Regions from separate parts of the Kitasatospora sp. NBC_01246 genome, predicted to be linked through region 2. Evidence: riboswitches for the same ligand, from Rfam matches in the RefSeq annotation. Region 2 holds a riboswitch; the other holds the start of a gene.
The links. A riboswitch is a leader RNA that binds a small molecule or an ion and turns the genes downstream of it on or off. The one in region 2 is predicted to bind cobalamin.
Positions count from the first base shown of each region.

Region 1: it holds a riboswitch for cobalamin, as region 2 does, so the genes downstream of both, OG618_RS36375 (CoA-acylating methylmalonate-semialdehyde dehydrogenase) here and OG618_RS26760 (cobalamin biosynthesis protein) in region 2, are expected to answer to the same signal.

Region 1 is NZ_CP108484.1:8,647,667-8,654,602, forward strand. Features, by position in the region: gene OG618_RS36365 (enoyl-CoA hydratase/isomerase family protein) at 1-507, opposite strand, end outside; gene OG618_RS36370 (acyl-CoA dehydrogenase family protein) at 507-1,652, opposite strand; gene OG618_RS36375 (CoA-acylating methylmalonate-semialdehyde dehydrogenase) at 1,658-3,157, opposite strand; cobalamin riboswitch at 3,369-3,561, opposite strand; gene OG618_RS36380 (ATP-binding protein) at 3,643-4,911, opposite strand; gene OG618_RS36385 (HAD-IIB family hydrolase) at 5,903-6,936, shown strand, end outside.
Region 2 is NZ_CP108484.1:6,179,795-6,186,730, reverse strand. Features, by position in the region: gene OG618_RS26765 (helix-turn-helix domain-containing protein) at 345-1,058, opposite strand; cobalamin riboswitch at 1,271-1,463, shown strand; gene OG618_RS26760 (cobalamin biosynthesis protein) at 1,557-2,528, shown strand; gene OG618_RS26755 (cobyric acid synthase) at 2,525-4,042, shown strand; gene OG618_RS26750 (putative cobaltochelatase) at 4,035-6,164, shown strand; gene cobO (cob(I)yrinic acid a,c-diamide adenosyltransferase) at 6,170-6,775, shown strand.

The DNA of each region.
Region 1 (6,936 bases), 2.5 Mb from region 2:
CAGGGCGAGGTGGGTACCCAGCTCGCCCGGGGCGAGGGCGAGCAGGTAGGTGCCGCCCACATCGGGCACGAAGCCGATCCCCGCCTCCGGCATCGCCACCCGGGTGGTCTCGGTGACGATCCGGACACTGCCGTGAGCGGAAACCCCGACCCCGCCGCCCATCACGATGCCACTCATGACGGCGACGTAGGGCTTGGAGTACCGGGCGATCCGGGCGTTGAGGCGGTACTCGTCGCGCCAGAACTCCTCGACGGCGCCCGGGTCCCCGCCGGTGGCGGCACGGTGGATGGCGACGATGTCGCCACCGGCGCAGAAGGCCCGGTCGCCGGCGCCGGTGACGACGACGGTGTCGACCCGCTCGTCCTGCTCCCACGCGTCCAGGGCCTCCGAGATCGTCCGCACCATGCCGTGGGTGAGGGCGTTCAGGGCGGCGGGCCGGTTGAGGACGATCAGCCCGGCCCGGCCCTCCCACTGGACGAGGACCTCCTCGGTGTCGTTCCCGGTCATCAGGCGGCTCCGGTCAGGCCGCGGGCGACGATGACGCGCATGATCTCGTTGGTCCCTTCCAGGATCTGGTGCACCCGCAGGTCGCGGACGATCTTCTCGATGCCGTACTCGGCGAGGTAGCCGTAGCCACCGTGCAGTTGGAGCGCCTGGTTGGCGACGTCGAAGCCGGTGTCGGTGGCGTGCCGCTTGGCCATCGCGCACAGCTGAGGTGCCCGCCGGTCGCCCCGGTCCAGGGCGGCCGCCGCGCGCCACACGAGCGCCCTCGCCGCCTCCAACTCCGTCGCCATGTCGGCGAGTCGGAACTGCAGCGCCTGGGCGTGCAGCAGGCGGGCCCCGAACGCCTCACGGTCGGCGAGATAGGCCACCGCACGTTCCAACGCACTCTGGGCGCCGCCCAGTGAACAGGCCGCAATGCCGAGCCGCCCGCCGTTGAGGCCGCCCATGGCGATGCGGAAACCCTCGCCCTCCGCCCCGAGCAGGCGGTCGGCGGGCAGCCGGACGCCGTCCAGCAGCACCTGCCGGGTCGGCTGGGCGTTCCAGCCCATCTTGTGCTCGTTCGGACCGAAGGACAGCCCACGGTCGTCGCGGTCCAGGAGGAACGCGGAGACGCCGTCCGGCCCCGGGCCGCCGGTCCGCGCCATCACCACGTACACCTGGGATGTGCCCGCGCCGGAGATGAACTGCTTGACGCCGTCCAGTACCCACTGGTCGCCGTCGCGCACGGCCCGGGTGGTGAGCGCGGCGGCGTCGGAGCCGGCGCCGGGCTCGGTGAGGCAGTAACTGCCCAACTGTTCGGCCGTGCAGAGTGCCGGCAGCCAGCGGGCACGCTGCGCCTCGGTTCCGTAGCGGTCCACCATCCAGCCGACCATGTTGTGAATGGACAGGTAGCCGGCGATCGACGGGCAGCCGGTCGCGAGTGCTTCGAAGGCGACCACCCCGTCCAGTCGGGAGAGCTCCGATCCGCCGACGTCCTCGCGCGCGTACACACCGGCCAGGCCCACGTCCGCCGCCTTGCGCAGCACCTCGACCGGGAAGTGCTTGTCCCGGTCCCATGCCACCGCGTGCGGGGCGAGGTACTCGTCGGCGAAGGCCCGGGTCGCCTTCGCGATGGCGCGCTGGTCGTCCGTCAGGTCACCTGCGTGCACCGTACTCATCCCATCGTCGGCATGGTGAAGCTCGCGCCCTCCTTGACCCCGGAGGGCCAGCGCGAGGTGACGGTGCGGGTGCGGGTGTAGAAGCGGATCGAGTCGGGGCCGTGCTGGTTGAGGTCGCCGAAGCCGGATCGCTTCCAGCCGCCGAAGGTGTGGTAAGCGATCGGCACCGGGATCGGCACGTTGACCCCGACCATGCCGGTGTTCACCCGGCGGGCGAAGTCCCGGGCGGTGTCGCCGTCCCGGGTGTAGATGGCCACGCCGTTGCCGAACTCGTGCTCACTCGGCAGCCGCAGCGCCTCCTCGTAGTCAGCGGCGCGGACCACGGCCAGGACCGGGCCGAAGATCTCCTCCCGGTAGATCCGCATGCCGGGAGTGACCCGGTCGAACAGCGAGGCACCGAGGAAGTAGCCGTCCTCGTGGCCGGACAGGCGGAAGTCCCTTCCGTCCAAGACGAGTTCGGCTCCCTCCTGGACCCCGAGGTCCAGGTAGTCGCGGACGCGCTCCAGGGCGTCGCGGCCGACCAGCGGACCGAAGTCGGCCGCCGGGTCGTCCGAGCGGCCGACCTTCAACGCGGCGATCCGCTCGACCAGCTTCGCCACCAGGGCGTCCGCCGTCTCGTCCCCGACCGGGACGGCGACCGAGATCGCCATGCAGCGTTCACCGGCCGAGCCGTAGCCGGCGCCGACGAGGGCGTCGGCGGCCTGGTCGAGATCGGCATCCGGCATCACGATCATGTGGTTCTTCGCTCCGCCGAAGCACTGGGCGCGCTTGCCGTGCGCTGCCGCGGTGGCGTAGACGTACTGGGCGATCGGGGTCGAGCCGACGAAGCCGAGCGCCTCGACCCGGGGGTCCTCCAGCAGCGTGTCCACGGCCTCCTTGTCGCCGTTGACGACGTTGAGCACGCCCGGGGGAAGCCCCGCTTCGAGGAAGAGCTCGGCCAGGCGCAGCGGCACCGAGGGGTCGCGCTCGGAGGGCTTGAGGACGAAGGCGTTGCCGCAGGCCAGCGCGGGCGCGGCCTTCCAGAGCGGGATCATCGCCGGAAAGTTGAACGGCGTGATGCCCGCGACCACGCCGAGCGGCTGGCGCATCGAGTAGACGTCGATTCCGGTGCCGGCGTTGTCGCTGAACTCGCCTTTCAGCAGGTGCGGGATCCCGGCGGCGAACTCCACGACCTCCAGGCCGCGCTGGATGTCGCCGTGGGCGTCGGCCACGGTCTTGCCGTGCTCGGCGGACAGCAGCCGGGCCAGCTCCTCCTTCTCCTGCTCGACCAGCTGCAGGAAGCGCAGCAGCACCCGCGCCCGCCGCTGCGGGTTCCAGGCGGCCCACTCGGGCTGGGCCTGCGCGGCGTCGGCGATCACCGCCTCGACCTCGGCCCGGTCGGCCAGCGGCACCCGGGCCTGTACCCGGCCGGTGTTGGGGTCGTACACGTCGGCGAAGCGCCCGGACGTCCCGGCGATGCGCTTGCCGCCGACGAAATGGGTCAGTTCACGAACCATCGGTTCCTTCTCTCATCGTGGATGGGGAGAGGAGGAATGGAGAGACCACCGCCGCCGTCCGGGCACACGGTCGTGCGCGCCTACGGCGGTCCGGCGGTTGACGTCACCGTCGGGGGCGGAGTTGTACCCCGACGGTCAGCACGGCAGGGCAAGGGGCAGCGAAACGGGAAAGGCGGCCCGGAGTCATGCGTGTCGTCTCCATCCTCGTGGAAAGCACGGACCACCCGCGGCCGGTATCCTGACTCCCGGATCCACGCCCGCCCCCAGGCCTTCCCGGCTGGCTGCCAGTGGCCGTCATCCACGAGGACGAACTCCCCGGTCACAGTGGCGGGACCGTGCCGGACTCACACCGGCTTCCCTGACACCGCGGACCTGGCATCGACCATATAGTTGGACGTCCTAGTAAGTCCAGAGGCCCGGGCGCCGCGGCGCGCCCTGGGAATCCCCGCCACTGCGACCGAGGGCGACCGCCGACCCGGGCCGCCTCAGGTGCGCCCGTAGCGGACCGCCTGGTCGGCGAACTCCCGGGCCATCTCCTCGGTCACGGTCGGCCGGGTGCGCCGGATGGCGTCCAGGTAGTCCTCGGTGCCGGGTTCGGTGCGTTCCCCCGTGTCGAGGGTGTGCTCGAAGACGGCCTGGGCGACCGCCATGGCGACCTGCCGGATGTCGGCGGGGGTGAAGCCGCTGCTGGCGCCGGCCAGCACAGCCGTGTCGGCCGCCGTGCCCGTCCTGGCGGTGTAGCCGGCCCAGAGGGCGTTGCGGGCCTCGTGGTCCGGCGGCCCCACCGGCAGGACGTAGTCGAACCGGCCGTGGCGCAGGAACGCCGGGTCCAGGGCGGCCACCGAGTTGGTGGCGCAGACGAGCAGTCGGCCCTCCCGGTCGCGGAACCGCACGATCGACTTGAGGAGCTCGTTGACCACGCCTACCGACGCGGGATCGGCGAGGCTGCGGGTGCCGGCGACCTCCTCGACTTCGTCGATGAAGACCAGCACGTGGTCCAGCTGCGCCATCTCCTCGAAGCGGCGGCCGAGCCCCGTGGCGAGCCCGTCCTCCGAAGCGATCCGCGAGGGGAAGAACTCTACGAACGGCCAGCCGAGCCGGCCGGCCACGGCCTTGGCGAAGGTGCTCTTGCCCGTGCCCGGCGGGCCGAACAGCACGACCGCGCGCGGCGGTTCCACCCCGTGGGCGTCCGCGAGTTCGGGATTGGCCAGCGGCAGCACCAGTCGCCGTTCGATGAGCCGCTTCTCGTCGGCCATCCCCGTGAGCTGCCCCCAGAGGCGGGCCTCGGGCACCACCGCGCCCAGCGAGGCCAGCACCGTCGTGCCCTGGCCGGTCACCGCCTGCGGTTTCTCGAAGTAGGTGAGCCCCCGGTGAGGACGGAACCCGGAGTTGCCCAGCGCCGCGGCGCCGGTCTCCTCCTCGGGCAGCAGGGCCGCGACGACTCGCGCCCCGGCATCCTGCAGTCGGTGCTCCAGCGCGGACAGCAGCGCCGTCCCCAGCCCGAGGTTCCGCCAGGCGGGGTGCAGCGCGATCCGCAGCACCCAGGCCCGGTCCCCGTCCACCCGGCCCACCGCCGTGCCCACCAGACGCCCGTCGGCCACCGCGACGACGCTCGGATTCTGCGCCTGCAGCGCGGCGACGAGCTCGGAGAGCCGGAAGACGGCGGGTCGGTCCGTGGTGGCGCTCTCACCGTCGAGCCGCACCACCGCTTCGAGATCGTCGGGAGTGAATTCCCGAACGTGCCACACCGCCATACCGAGCCTCGAACGCCACGATTCCGGGGCTTCCATCATCGTCCCTCCACCGCCCACCCGCTCGCCCGGAGGGCGGAGCCGCGGGTGCGATCCGTCGGCCAAGGGGCCCTGGCGCCCCTCGGTCCCCTCGGTCGTTCCAGGCCGCTCAGGATCACGTCCAGCGCGAACTCGAACATTCCGGGAGTCGGGGGCGCTTGCGCCGCTCGACCGCTACCAGGCTCTGGAAGGTCAGCGACGGCAACGGCACCGTGTACACGTTCGACTCGCCCACCACGGCGGGTCTCGCCGCCAGTACCGACTTGGGCGCCCTCAAAGCGTCGAATTCCTTGCCTCGCGGTCAGGAGGCTCTGCCAGGAGGCGCAGGCGGCCTCCAGGCGGCCGCCTTTCGGGTTCCGTGCCGCCTGCGCGGCGGCGTCGACCGCCGTCGGGGCGTGGGCCCCAGCAACCCGCCCGCCGCCACCACGACCGCCGTCGCGTGTCCGCTGGGCACGGAGGCCGTCACCTTCGCCCCAGGGCTGAAACTGGCCGTCCCGCCTCCGGTACCCCTCAACCCGTCCGTCCCCCTCGGCGCGAGCGGCGCACTCGCCGCCTGCGTGTCGCTCGACCTGCACCACACCTCGGGAACGATCACGTTCACCGGCAGCGGGCCGCTCACCTGCCCGGGCGGCAACTCCACCGGAAGCGGGCGGGTCACGTGGTCTGATCCCGGCACCACCCCCTCCGACTTCACCTTAACCGGCGGGGGCGGTACGCCCCGACGGCGTGACCGTCCTGCCCCTGTCCGGCAGTGTGGCGGCCGGCCGTCAGGCGCCCGGCGCACAGATCGGCGCCTGGCGCACCACCGAGCCCCACGCCGTGCGTCACCACCGTTCCACGCCCGATTCACTCGGTGCTCGGCTCGTGTTAGCGTCCGATGATCCTGATCCGAGCTGCGCCCAGGCCCGTCGGCCGGAGCGCAGCTCCATGGGGCGATCGGCGAGGGGGCACCACCATGGCAGCACCGGAGACGAATCGGCGGACGGCGGAGCAGCGGACCGGGTGGGCTGCCGGGCGGACGACCACCGCACCACCCCGAGCAGGACGTTCGGCGAGGGTCCTGGTCACCGATCTGGACGGCACGCTGCTCGGCGGCGACCGGGCCGACCGCCGCCGGCTGCACGACGCCCTGGCCCGGCACCCGGAGGTGACCGTGGTCTTCGCGACCGGCCGGGGGCTCTCCTCAGTACGCGAGGTGCTGCAGGAGCCGCTGGTGCCCAGACCGCGCTGGATCATCGCCGATGTCGGGGCGAGCGTCATCGACGGCACCGACCAGAGCCCGGTCGCGGACCTGCAGCACCGACTGCGCAGCGGCTGGCCCGGGGCCGAACGCGTACGGGCCGCGCTGCGGCGCTTCCCGGCGCTGGTCTACCAGCACGGCGTGGCTCAGGACGGCCGCTGCTCGTTCCACCTGCGCCCGGACCAGCTGACCCCGGAACTCACCGAGACCGTCCGGGCGCTGGGCTGCAGCTGGCTCTACTCGGCGGACCGCTACTTCGACGTGCTCCCGCCCGGTGCGAGCAAGGGCGGCGCGCTGGCGGCGCTGGCCGCCCAGCAGAACTGGCCGATGAGTTCCGTCCTGGTCGCCGGTGACTCCCTCAACGACCTGTCGCTGTACGGGCTCGGCGCGCACGGTGTGATCGTCGGCAATGCCGAACCCGCCCTGCTCGCCGCCGTCCCCGACGACCGAGCCGTCCACCGGCCCGACCGGCCCGGCGCCGCCGGCATCCTGGCTGCCCTGCAAGAGCTCGGCTGGATCGAGCGCGACTATCCACTCGTGGTCGGCTACCACCGCCCGCCCGTCCGCCTGACACCCGGCGGCTGGCGCCCGCCGGCGAGCCCGAACGGCATCCTGCCCACCCTGCGCAGCCTGTTCGCCGCCAACCCCCAGGCGATCTGGGCCACCGCCGCCGTTCTCGGACCGCACGCCCGTGCCGGCCGCCTGGACGGGCACGACACCGGTCTGCCGCTCTCCTTCGTCCCGCTGAC
Region 2 (6,936 bases):
CTGTTGGTCGCGGACTGGGCAGTCTGCCCACCAGTCCACTCGCGGGGGCGCCACCCGGCCACCGGACGCGGCCGTCCGGGTCACGGCGGCGCGGGTCTTGGCCGGGTCACGGCGGCGCGGGTCTTGGCCGGGTCACGGCGGCGCGGGTCTTGGCCGGGTCACGGCGGCGGGGGTCTTGGCCGGGTCACGGCGGCGGGGGTCTTGGCCGGGTCACGGCGGCACGGGAACCGGCTGCGGGAAGCGGCGGCGCGGTTCTCGGCCCTCTGGTCACGGCGGCGCGGGAAGCGGCAGAGGGAGGGCAGGGAGGGGAGGCGCCGCGCGGGGGCGGCGCGGTACCGGCCCCGTCAGACCGGGATCTCGGTCTCCAGCCGCTCCAGCAGCTCCCAGAACCGCTCGCCGAGCGGCCGGGCCGCCGCCGCGCGGGTGTCCGCCGCCGGGGCCGGGGAGCCCCAGCTGCCGACGCCCCAGTGGGAGGTGACCTGGTACTCGCTCTGCAGCGCCGTCAGCACGGCGGTGAGGTCGCCCTCGTGCACCGGCACGATCCGGCCGATCGGCCGGAGCTGCGCCTGCCAGCGGCCGTCCACGCACTGCCGCAGCCGCCGGTCCAGCTCCTGCGCCCGGCCGGTCACCGCGACCAGCTCGCGCAGGGTCGTGCCGAGCACCTGGGCCAGCGCGTGGGTCTGCTCCTGGTCGCCGTCCCACTGACCGGTCGCCTCGGCCCGCTGGTAGCGGTCCAGTGCGAGGCCGATCCGGTGGGCCGCGCTCTCCTGGTTGAGCTCCCGGGCGACCCGGAAGTCCCGCAGCCGGGCCGGGCGGACGCCCATCAGCTGGGCCGGCGGGCACCAGAGCGCCCGGGCCAGGGCGATGAACTCGTCCTCGGCGGGGCGCAGCTCGCCGCTCTCCCAGCCGAGCACGTGGGAGGGCAGCAGCCGGACGCCGTGCGCGGCCATGCCCTCGACCACCTGCTCGGGGGTCAGCCCGAGGCCGGCGCGGTGCGCGCGGGCGGCCGCGGGCGAGAAGGGCACCGGGGGCACGGCGGGTGGCTGTCTGCGTCGCATGGCCCGACGGTAGGGGGCGGTCCGGCCGCCCCCCAGCCGCCGAACACACGAAGCGGACCCGGAGGCTCCTCTGGGTGACTGGACGATCGCACAGGCTGTCATGCCCCTGCGGGGGGTGCCGATCGGAGGTAGCGACGGGGTCGGGCGGCCCGGCTCCGCTGTGACCAACCCCTCCGTGACCTTGGTTGACGCACGGTTCGGCCGCGTGATGGGATCCTTCAGCCAAACGGAGGCATGCAGAGGAAGCCGGTGCGAGTCCGGCGCGGTCCCGCCACTGTCACCGGGGAGCACACTCGGAGTCCCTCCTCCGCCGGCCACGGCGCCGGAGGGGGCCCATCGCGGCGGGCCGTCAGAAGCCGCCGCCGGGCCCGGGGGTGCGTTCGACCCGGAAGCCAGGAGACTCTCGCCCCCGGTACGTCGATCCAGGGCGCGGACCCTGAGTGAGGACACGCACGCGATGCAGGCTGCCCCGACCTTCCGAGCCCTCTGCTGTCCACCGTGCGCCCGCTGACCCGCGCCGCCGCCTTCACCCTGGGGGCCGCGGCCGGGTACCTCGCCGACGCCCGCTTCGCCGACCCGCGCCTCGGCCACCCGGTGGCCGTCTTCGGCGGTGCGGCCGGCCGGCTGGAGCGGCGGATCTGGCGGGACGACCGCGCCGTCGGAACGGCTTTCACGGCGCTCTGCGTGGGCACCGTCGCGGCCGGCGCGCTGGCGGCCGACCGCACCCTGGGCCGCCGGCCGCTCGGGCGGGCCGCGCTGGCCGCCGCCGCGACCTGGACGGTGCTCGGCGGCACCTCGCTCACCCGCGAGGCCCGCACGATCGGACGCTCGCTCGCCGCGCACGACCTCGCGGCGGCGCGGCAGCGGCTGCCGCACCTGTGCGGGCGGGACCCGAGCGCCCTCGACGAGGGGCAGATCGCCCGCGCGGTGGTCGAGTCGGTCGCCGAGAACACCGCCGACGCCGTGGTCAACGCACTCGTCTGGGGCGCCCTCGCGGGCACGCCCGGGCTGCTGGCGTTCCGCGCGGTCAACACCCTGGACGCGATGGTCGGCCACCGCTCGCCGCGCCACGCCCGGTTCGGCTGGGCCTCGGCGCGGCTGGACGACGTGGCGGGCTGGCCGGGCGCGCGGCTGACCGCGCTGCTGACCGTCGCCGCCGCGCCCGAGCCCCGGACGGCCTGGCGGGTCTGGCGCCGGGACGGCTCCGCCCACCCCAGCCCCAACGCGGGCCAGGCCGAGTCGGCCTTCGCCGGCGCCGTCGGCGTGCGGCTCGGCGGCACCCTGCGGTACGGCGCCCGGGTCGAGCACCGGCCGGTACTGGGCGGCGAGCTGCGACCGGTGACGGTGGACGACATCGAGCGCGCCTGCCGGCTCTCCCGCCGGGTGGGACTGCTCGCACTGGGTACGACCGTCGCCGGGCACGCCGTCGTGCAGGCACTCAAGGCGGGGACGAGAAGGGGGAGCGCATGAGCAACGCACTGCTGGTCGCCGGGACGACCTCGGACGCCGGCAAGAGCGTGGTCACCGCGGGCATCTGCCGCTGGCTGGCCCGTCAGGGCGTCGCCGTGGCGCCGTTCAAGGCGCAGAACATGTCGCTGAACTCCTTCGTCACCGCCGACGGTGCCGAGATCGGCCGCGCCCAGGCGATGCAGGCCCAGGCGGCCCGGGTGGAGCCCGAGGCGGCGATGAACCCGGTGCTGCTGAAGCCCGGCGCGGACGGCCGCAGCCAGGTGGTGCTGCTCGGCCGGGCGGTCGCCGAGGTCGGCGCGCTGGACTACCGCGACCGCAAGCCCGTCCTGCTGGAGCGAGCGCTGGAGTGCCTGGCCGACCTGCGCCGGCGCTACGACGTGGTGGTCTGCGAGGGCGCCGGATCGCCCGCCGAGATCAACCTGCGGGACCGGGACATCGCCAACATGGGCCTGGCCACCGCCGCCGGCCTGCCGGTCGTGGTGGTCGGCGACATCGACCGCGGCGGCGTGTTCGCCGCGATGTACGGGACGCTGGCGCTGCTGTCGGAGCAGGACCAGCGCCATGTGGCGGGCTGGTTCGTCAACAAGTTCCGCGGCGACGCGCGGCTACTGGCGCCCGGGCTGGAGATGCTGCGCGAGCTGACCGGCCGTCCGGTGCTGGGCACCCTGCCGATGCTGTCCGGGCTCTGGCTGGACGCCGAGGACTCCCTGGACCTGACCACCGTGGTGGACCGCGCCGAGGGGCGCGGGCCGCTCGGAGCCGACGTGCTGCGGGTGGCCGTGGTGCGCTTCCCCCGGTTGTCCAACTTCACCGACGTGGACGCACTAGCCCAGGAACCCGGGGTGCTGGTCCGCTGGGCCACCCGGCCCGAGGAGCTGGCCGACGCCGACCTGGTGATCCTGCCCGGCACCCGGGCCACCGTGGCCGACCTGGCCTGGCTGCGCGAGCGCGGCCTGGAGCCGGCCCTCAGGGCCCGGGCCGCGCTCGGGCTGCCGGTCCTCGGCGTCTGCGGCGGCTACCAGATGCTCGCGCGCGCCATCCACGACGAGGTCGAGTCGAAGGCCGGTGCCGTCGACGGCCTCGGGCTGCTCCCGACGCACGTCCGGTTCGGCGCCGAGAAGGTGCTCGGCCGACCGGTCGGCGAGGCCTACGGGCAGCCGGTCCAGGGGTACGAGATCCACCACGGGATCGTCACCGTGGAGGGCGGAGAGCCGTTCCTGGACGGCTGCCGGGTGGGGGCGGTCTGGGGCACGACCTGGCACGGCGCGCTGGAGAACGACGGCTTCCGGCGCGCGCTGCTGCGCGAGGTCGCCGCTCTGTCGGGCCGGGCGTTCGTGCCCGCGCCGGACACCTCGTTCGCCGAGGCGCGCGAGGCCCGGCTGGACCGGCTGGGCGACCTGATCGAGGAGCACGCGGACACCGACGCGCTGTGGAAGCTGATCGAGGGCGGGGTGCCGGCCGCGGGTTCGCTGCCGTTCCTGCCGCCCGGGGCCCCCTTGGAGAATCATGAGTGACGTCCGCTACCCCTTCACCGCGATCGTCGGAATGGCCGACCTGCGGCTCGGGCTGCTGCTCAACGCGGTCTCCCCGGCCGTCGGCGGCGTGCTGGTACGGGGTGAGAAGGGCACCGCCAAGTCGACCATGGTGCGGGCGCTGGCCGGTCTGCTCCCGTCCATCGCCGCCGTCGACGGCTGCCGTTTCGCCTGCGACCCGGCCGCGCCGGACCCGGCCTGCCCGGACGGCGCGCACGACGGCGCCGACGAGACCCACCGCCCGGCCCGGCTGGTCGAGCTGCCGGTCGGCGTCTCCGAGGACCGGATCGTCGGCTCGCTGGACCTGGAGCGCGCGCTGGCCGAGGGCGTGAAGGCGTACGAGCCGGGCCTGCTGGCCCGGGCGCACCGGGGCGTGCTCTACATCGACGAGGTCAACCTGCTCCAGGACCACGTGGTGGACCTGCTGCTGGACGCGGCCGCGATGGGCCGCTCCTACGTGGAGCGCGAGGGCGTCTCGGTGCGCCACGCGGCGCGGTTCCTGCTGGTCGGCACGATGAACCCGGAGGAGGGCGAGCTGCGCCCGCAGCTGCTCGACCGGTTCGGCCTGACCGTGGAGATCGCCGCCACCCGGGAGCCGGCCGAGCGCGCCGAGGTGGTCCGCCGCCGGCTGGCGTACGACGCCGACCCGGCCGGGTTCGCCGCGCGGTTCGCCGAGGACGAGCGCGCGCTCGCCGGGCGGATCACCGCGGCCCGGGAGCTGCTGCCCGAGGTGGAGCTGACCGACACGGCGCTGCGCCAGATCACCGCCGTCTGCGCCGCCTTCGAGGTGGACGGGCTGCGCGCGGACATCGTGATGGCCCGCACCGCCGTCGCGCTGGCCGCCTGGGCGGGCCGGACGCAGGTGCTGGAGGAGGACGTCCGCAAGGCCGCGCAGCTGGCCCTGCCGCACCGCCGCCGGCGCAACCCCTTCGACGCGCCGGGGCTGGACGAGGAACAGTTGGAGCGGACCCTGGAGGAGCACGCCGGGCCCGAGGAGCCCGAGCCCGCGGAGCGACCGTCGGAGGGGGAGCAGCCCGGCGAGGGCCCCGAGGGGAGCGGCCCCGAGGACGACGGCCCCGGCCCCGACGGCCCCGGCCCCGACGGCGGCGGCCCCGACGGTGGCGGCCCCGACGGTGGCGGCGGCGCGCCCGCGCCCGCGGACACGCCCGACGGCTCCGCGGCCGCCGGGCCCGAGCCGCAGGCGCCGGCCGAGCCGGAGGCCTTCCCGCAGCAGGGCCGGGGCGGCGCGCCGCAGACCGCGCCGGTGGCGGCCGGCGAGCCGTACCGCACCCGGCTGTTCAAGGTGGAGGGCACCGGGAAGGGCGCCCAGGGCCGCCGCTCCCCCGCCGAGACCGACGGCGGCCACACCATCCGCGCCCGCCGCCCGCAGGGGCGCCTGGCCCGGCTGCACCTGAGCGCCACCCTGCGGGCCGCCGCGCCGCACCAGGTGGCACGCGGGCGGGACTCGCGCGCGCTGCTGCTGCAGAAGGACGACTTCCGCGAGCAGGTCCGGCAGGGCCGCGAGTCCAACCTGGTGCTGTTCCTGGTGGACGCCTCCGGTTCGATGGCGGCCCGGCAGCGGATGACCGCCGTCAAGGGCGCCGTGCTCTCCCTGCTGATGGACGCCTACCAGCGCCGGGACAAGATCGGCATGATCACCTTCCGCGGCGCGAGCGCCGAGCTGGCCCTGCCGCCGACCTCCTCCGTCGAGGTGGGCGCGGCCCGGCTGGAGTCGCTTCCGACCGGCGGCCGGACCCCGCTGGCGGCCGGGCTGCTGCGGGCCCACGAGGTGCTGCGGGTCGAGCGGATGCGCGACCCGCACCGCCGTCCGCTGCTGGTCGTGGTGACCGACGGCCGGGCGACCGGCTCCCGCGACGCCGTCGCGCGCTCCCACCAGGCGGCCGGACTGTTCACCGCCCAGGGCGTGGCGAGCGTGGTGCTGGACTGCGAGGCCGGCCCGGTGCGGCTCGGCCTGGCCCGCACCCTGGCCGCCCGGCTGGGCGCCACCGCCGTGACCCTGGACGAGCTGCGGGCCGAGGGCGTGGCCTCGCTCGTCCGCGACAACCGTGCCAACCGAGCCACCCCGACGCGAAAGGCGGCCTGATCCACATGCCCAAGGGAGTCCCCGAGAGCGTGCCCGACGACGGCCTGACGACCCGCCAGCGCCGCACCCAGCCGATCACCGCCGTCCACACCGGCCCCGGCAAGGGCAAGTCCACCGCCGCCTTCGGCATGGCGCTGCGGGCCTGGAACCAGGGCTGGCCGATCGGAGTGTTCCAGTTCGTCAAGTCCGCGAAGTGGAAGGTCGGCGAGGAGAACGCGCTGCGTGTGCTCGGCGCCTCCGGCGAGGGCGGCACCGTCGACTGGCACAAGATGGGCTCCGGCTGGTCCTGGATCCAGCGCTCCACCGAGATGGAGATGGACAGCGAGGCGGCCGCCAAGGAGGGCTGGGAGCAGGTCAAGCGCGACCTGGCCGCCGAGACCTACCGCTTCTACGTGCTGGACGAGTTCACCTACCCGATGCACTGGGGCTGGGTGGACGTGGACGAGGTGGTCGCCGTGCTGAAGGACCGCCCGGGCAGCCAGCACGTGGTCATCACCGGCCGGTACGCGACCGAGGCGCTGACCTCGGCCGCCGACCTGGTCACCGAGATGACCAAGGTGAAGCACCCGATGGACACCGGCCGCAAGGGCCAGCGCGGCATCGAGTGGTGAGCCCGGCGGGCTTCGCGGGATCCGTGCGTCACCTCGGGGCCGTGGGTTCCCTCGGGTCCGTGGGTTCCCTCGGGTCCGTGCGGCCCGTGGGTTCCCTCGGGTCCGTGCGGCCCGTGCGTTCCCTCGGGTCCGTGCCGCCCGTGAAGCCGGCGAAGTCCGTG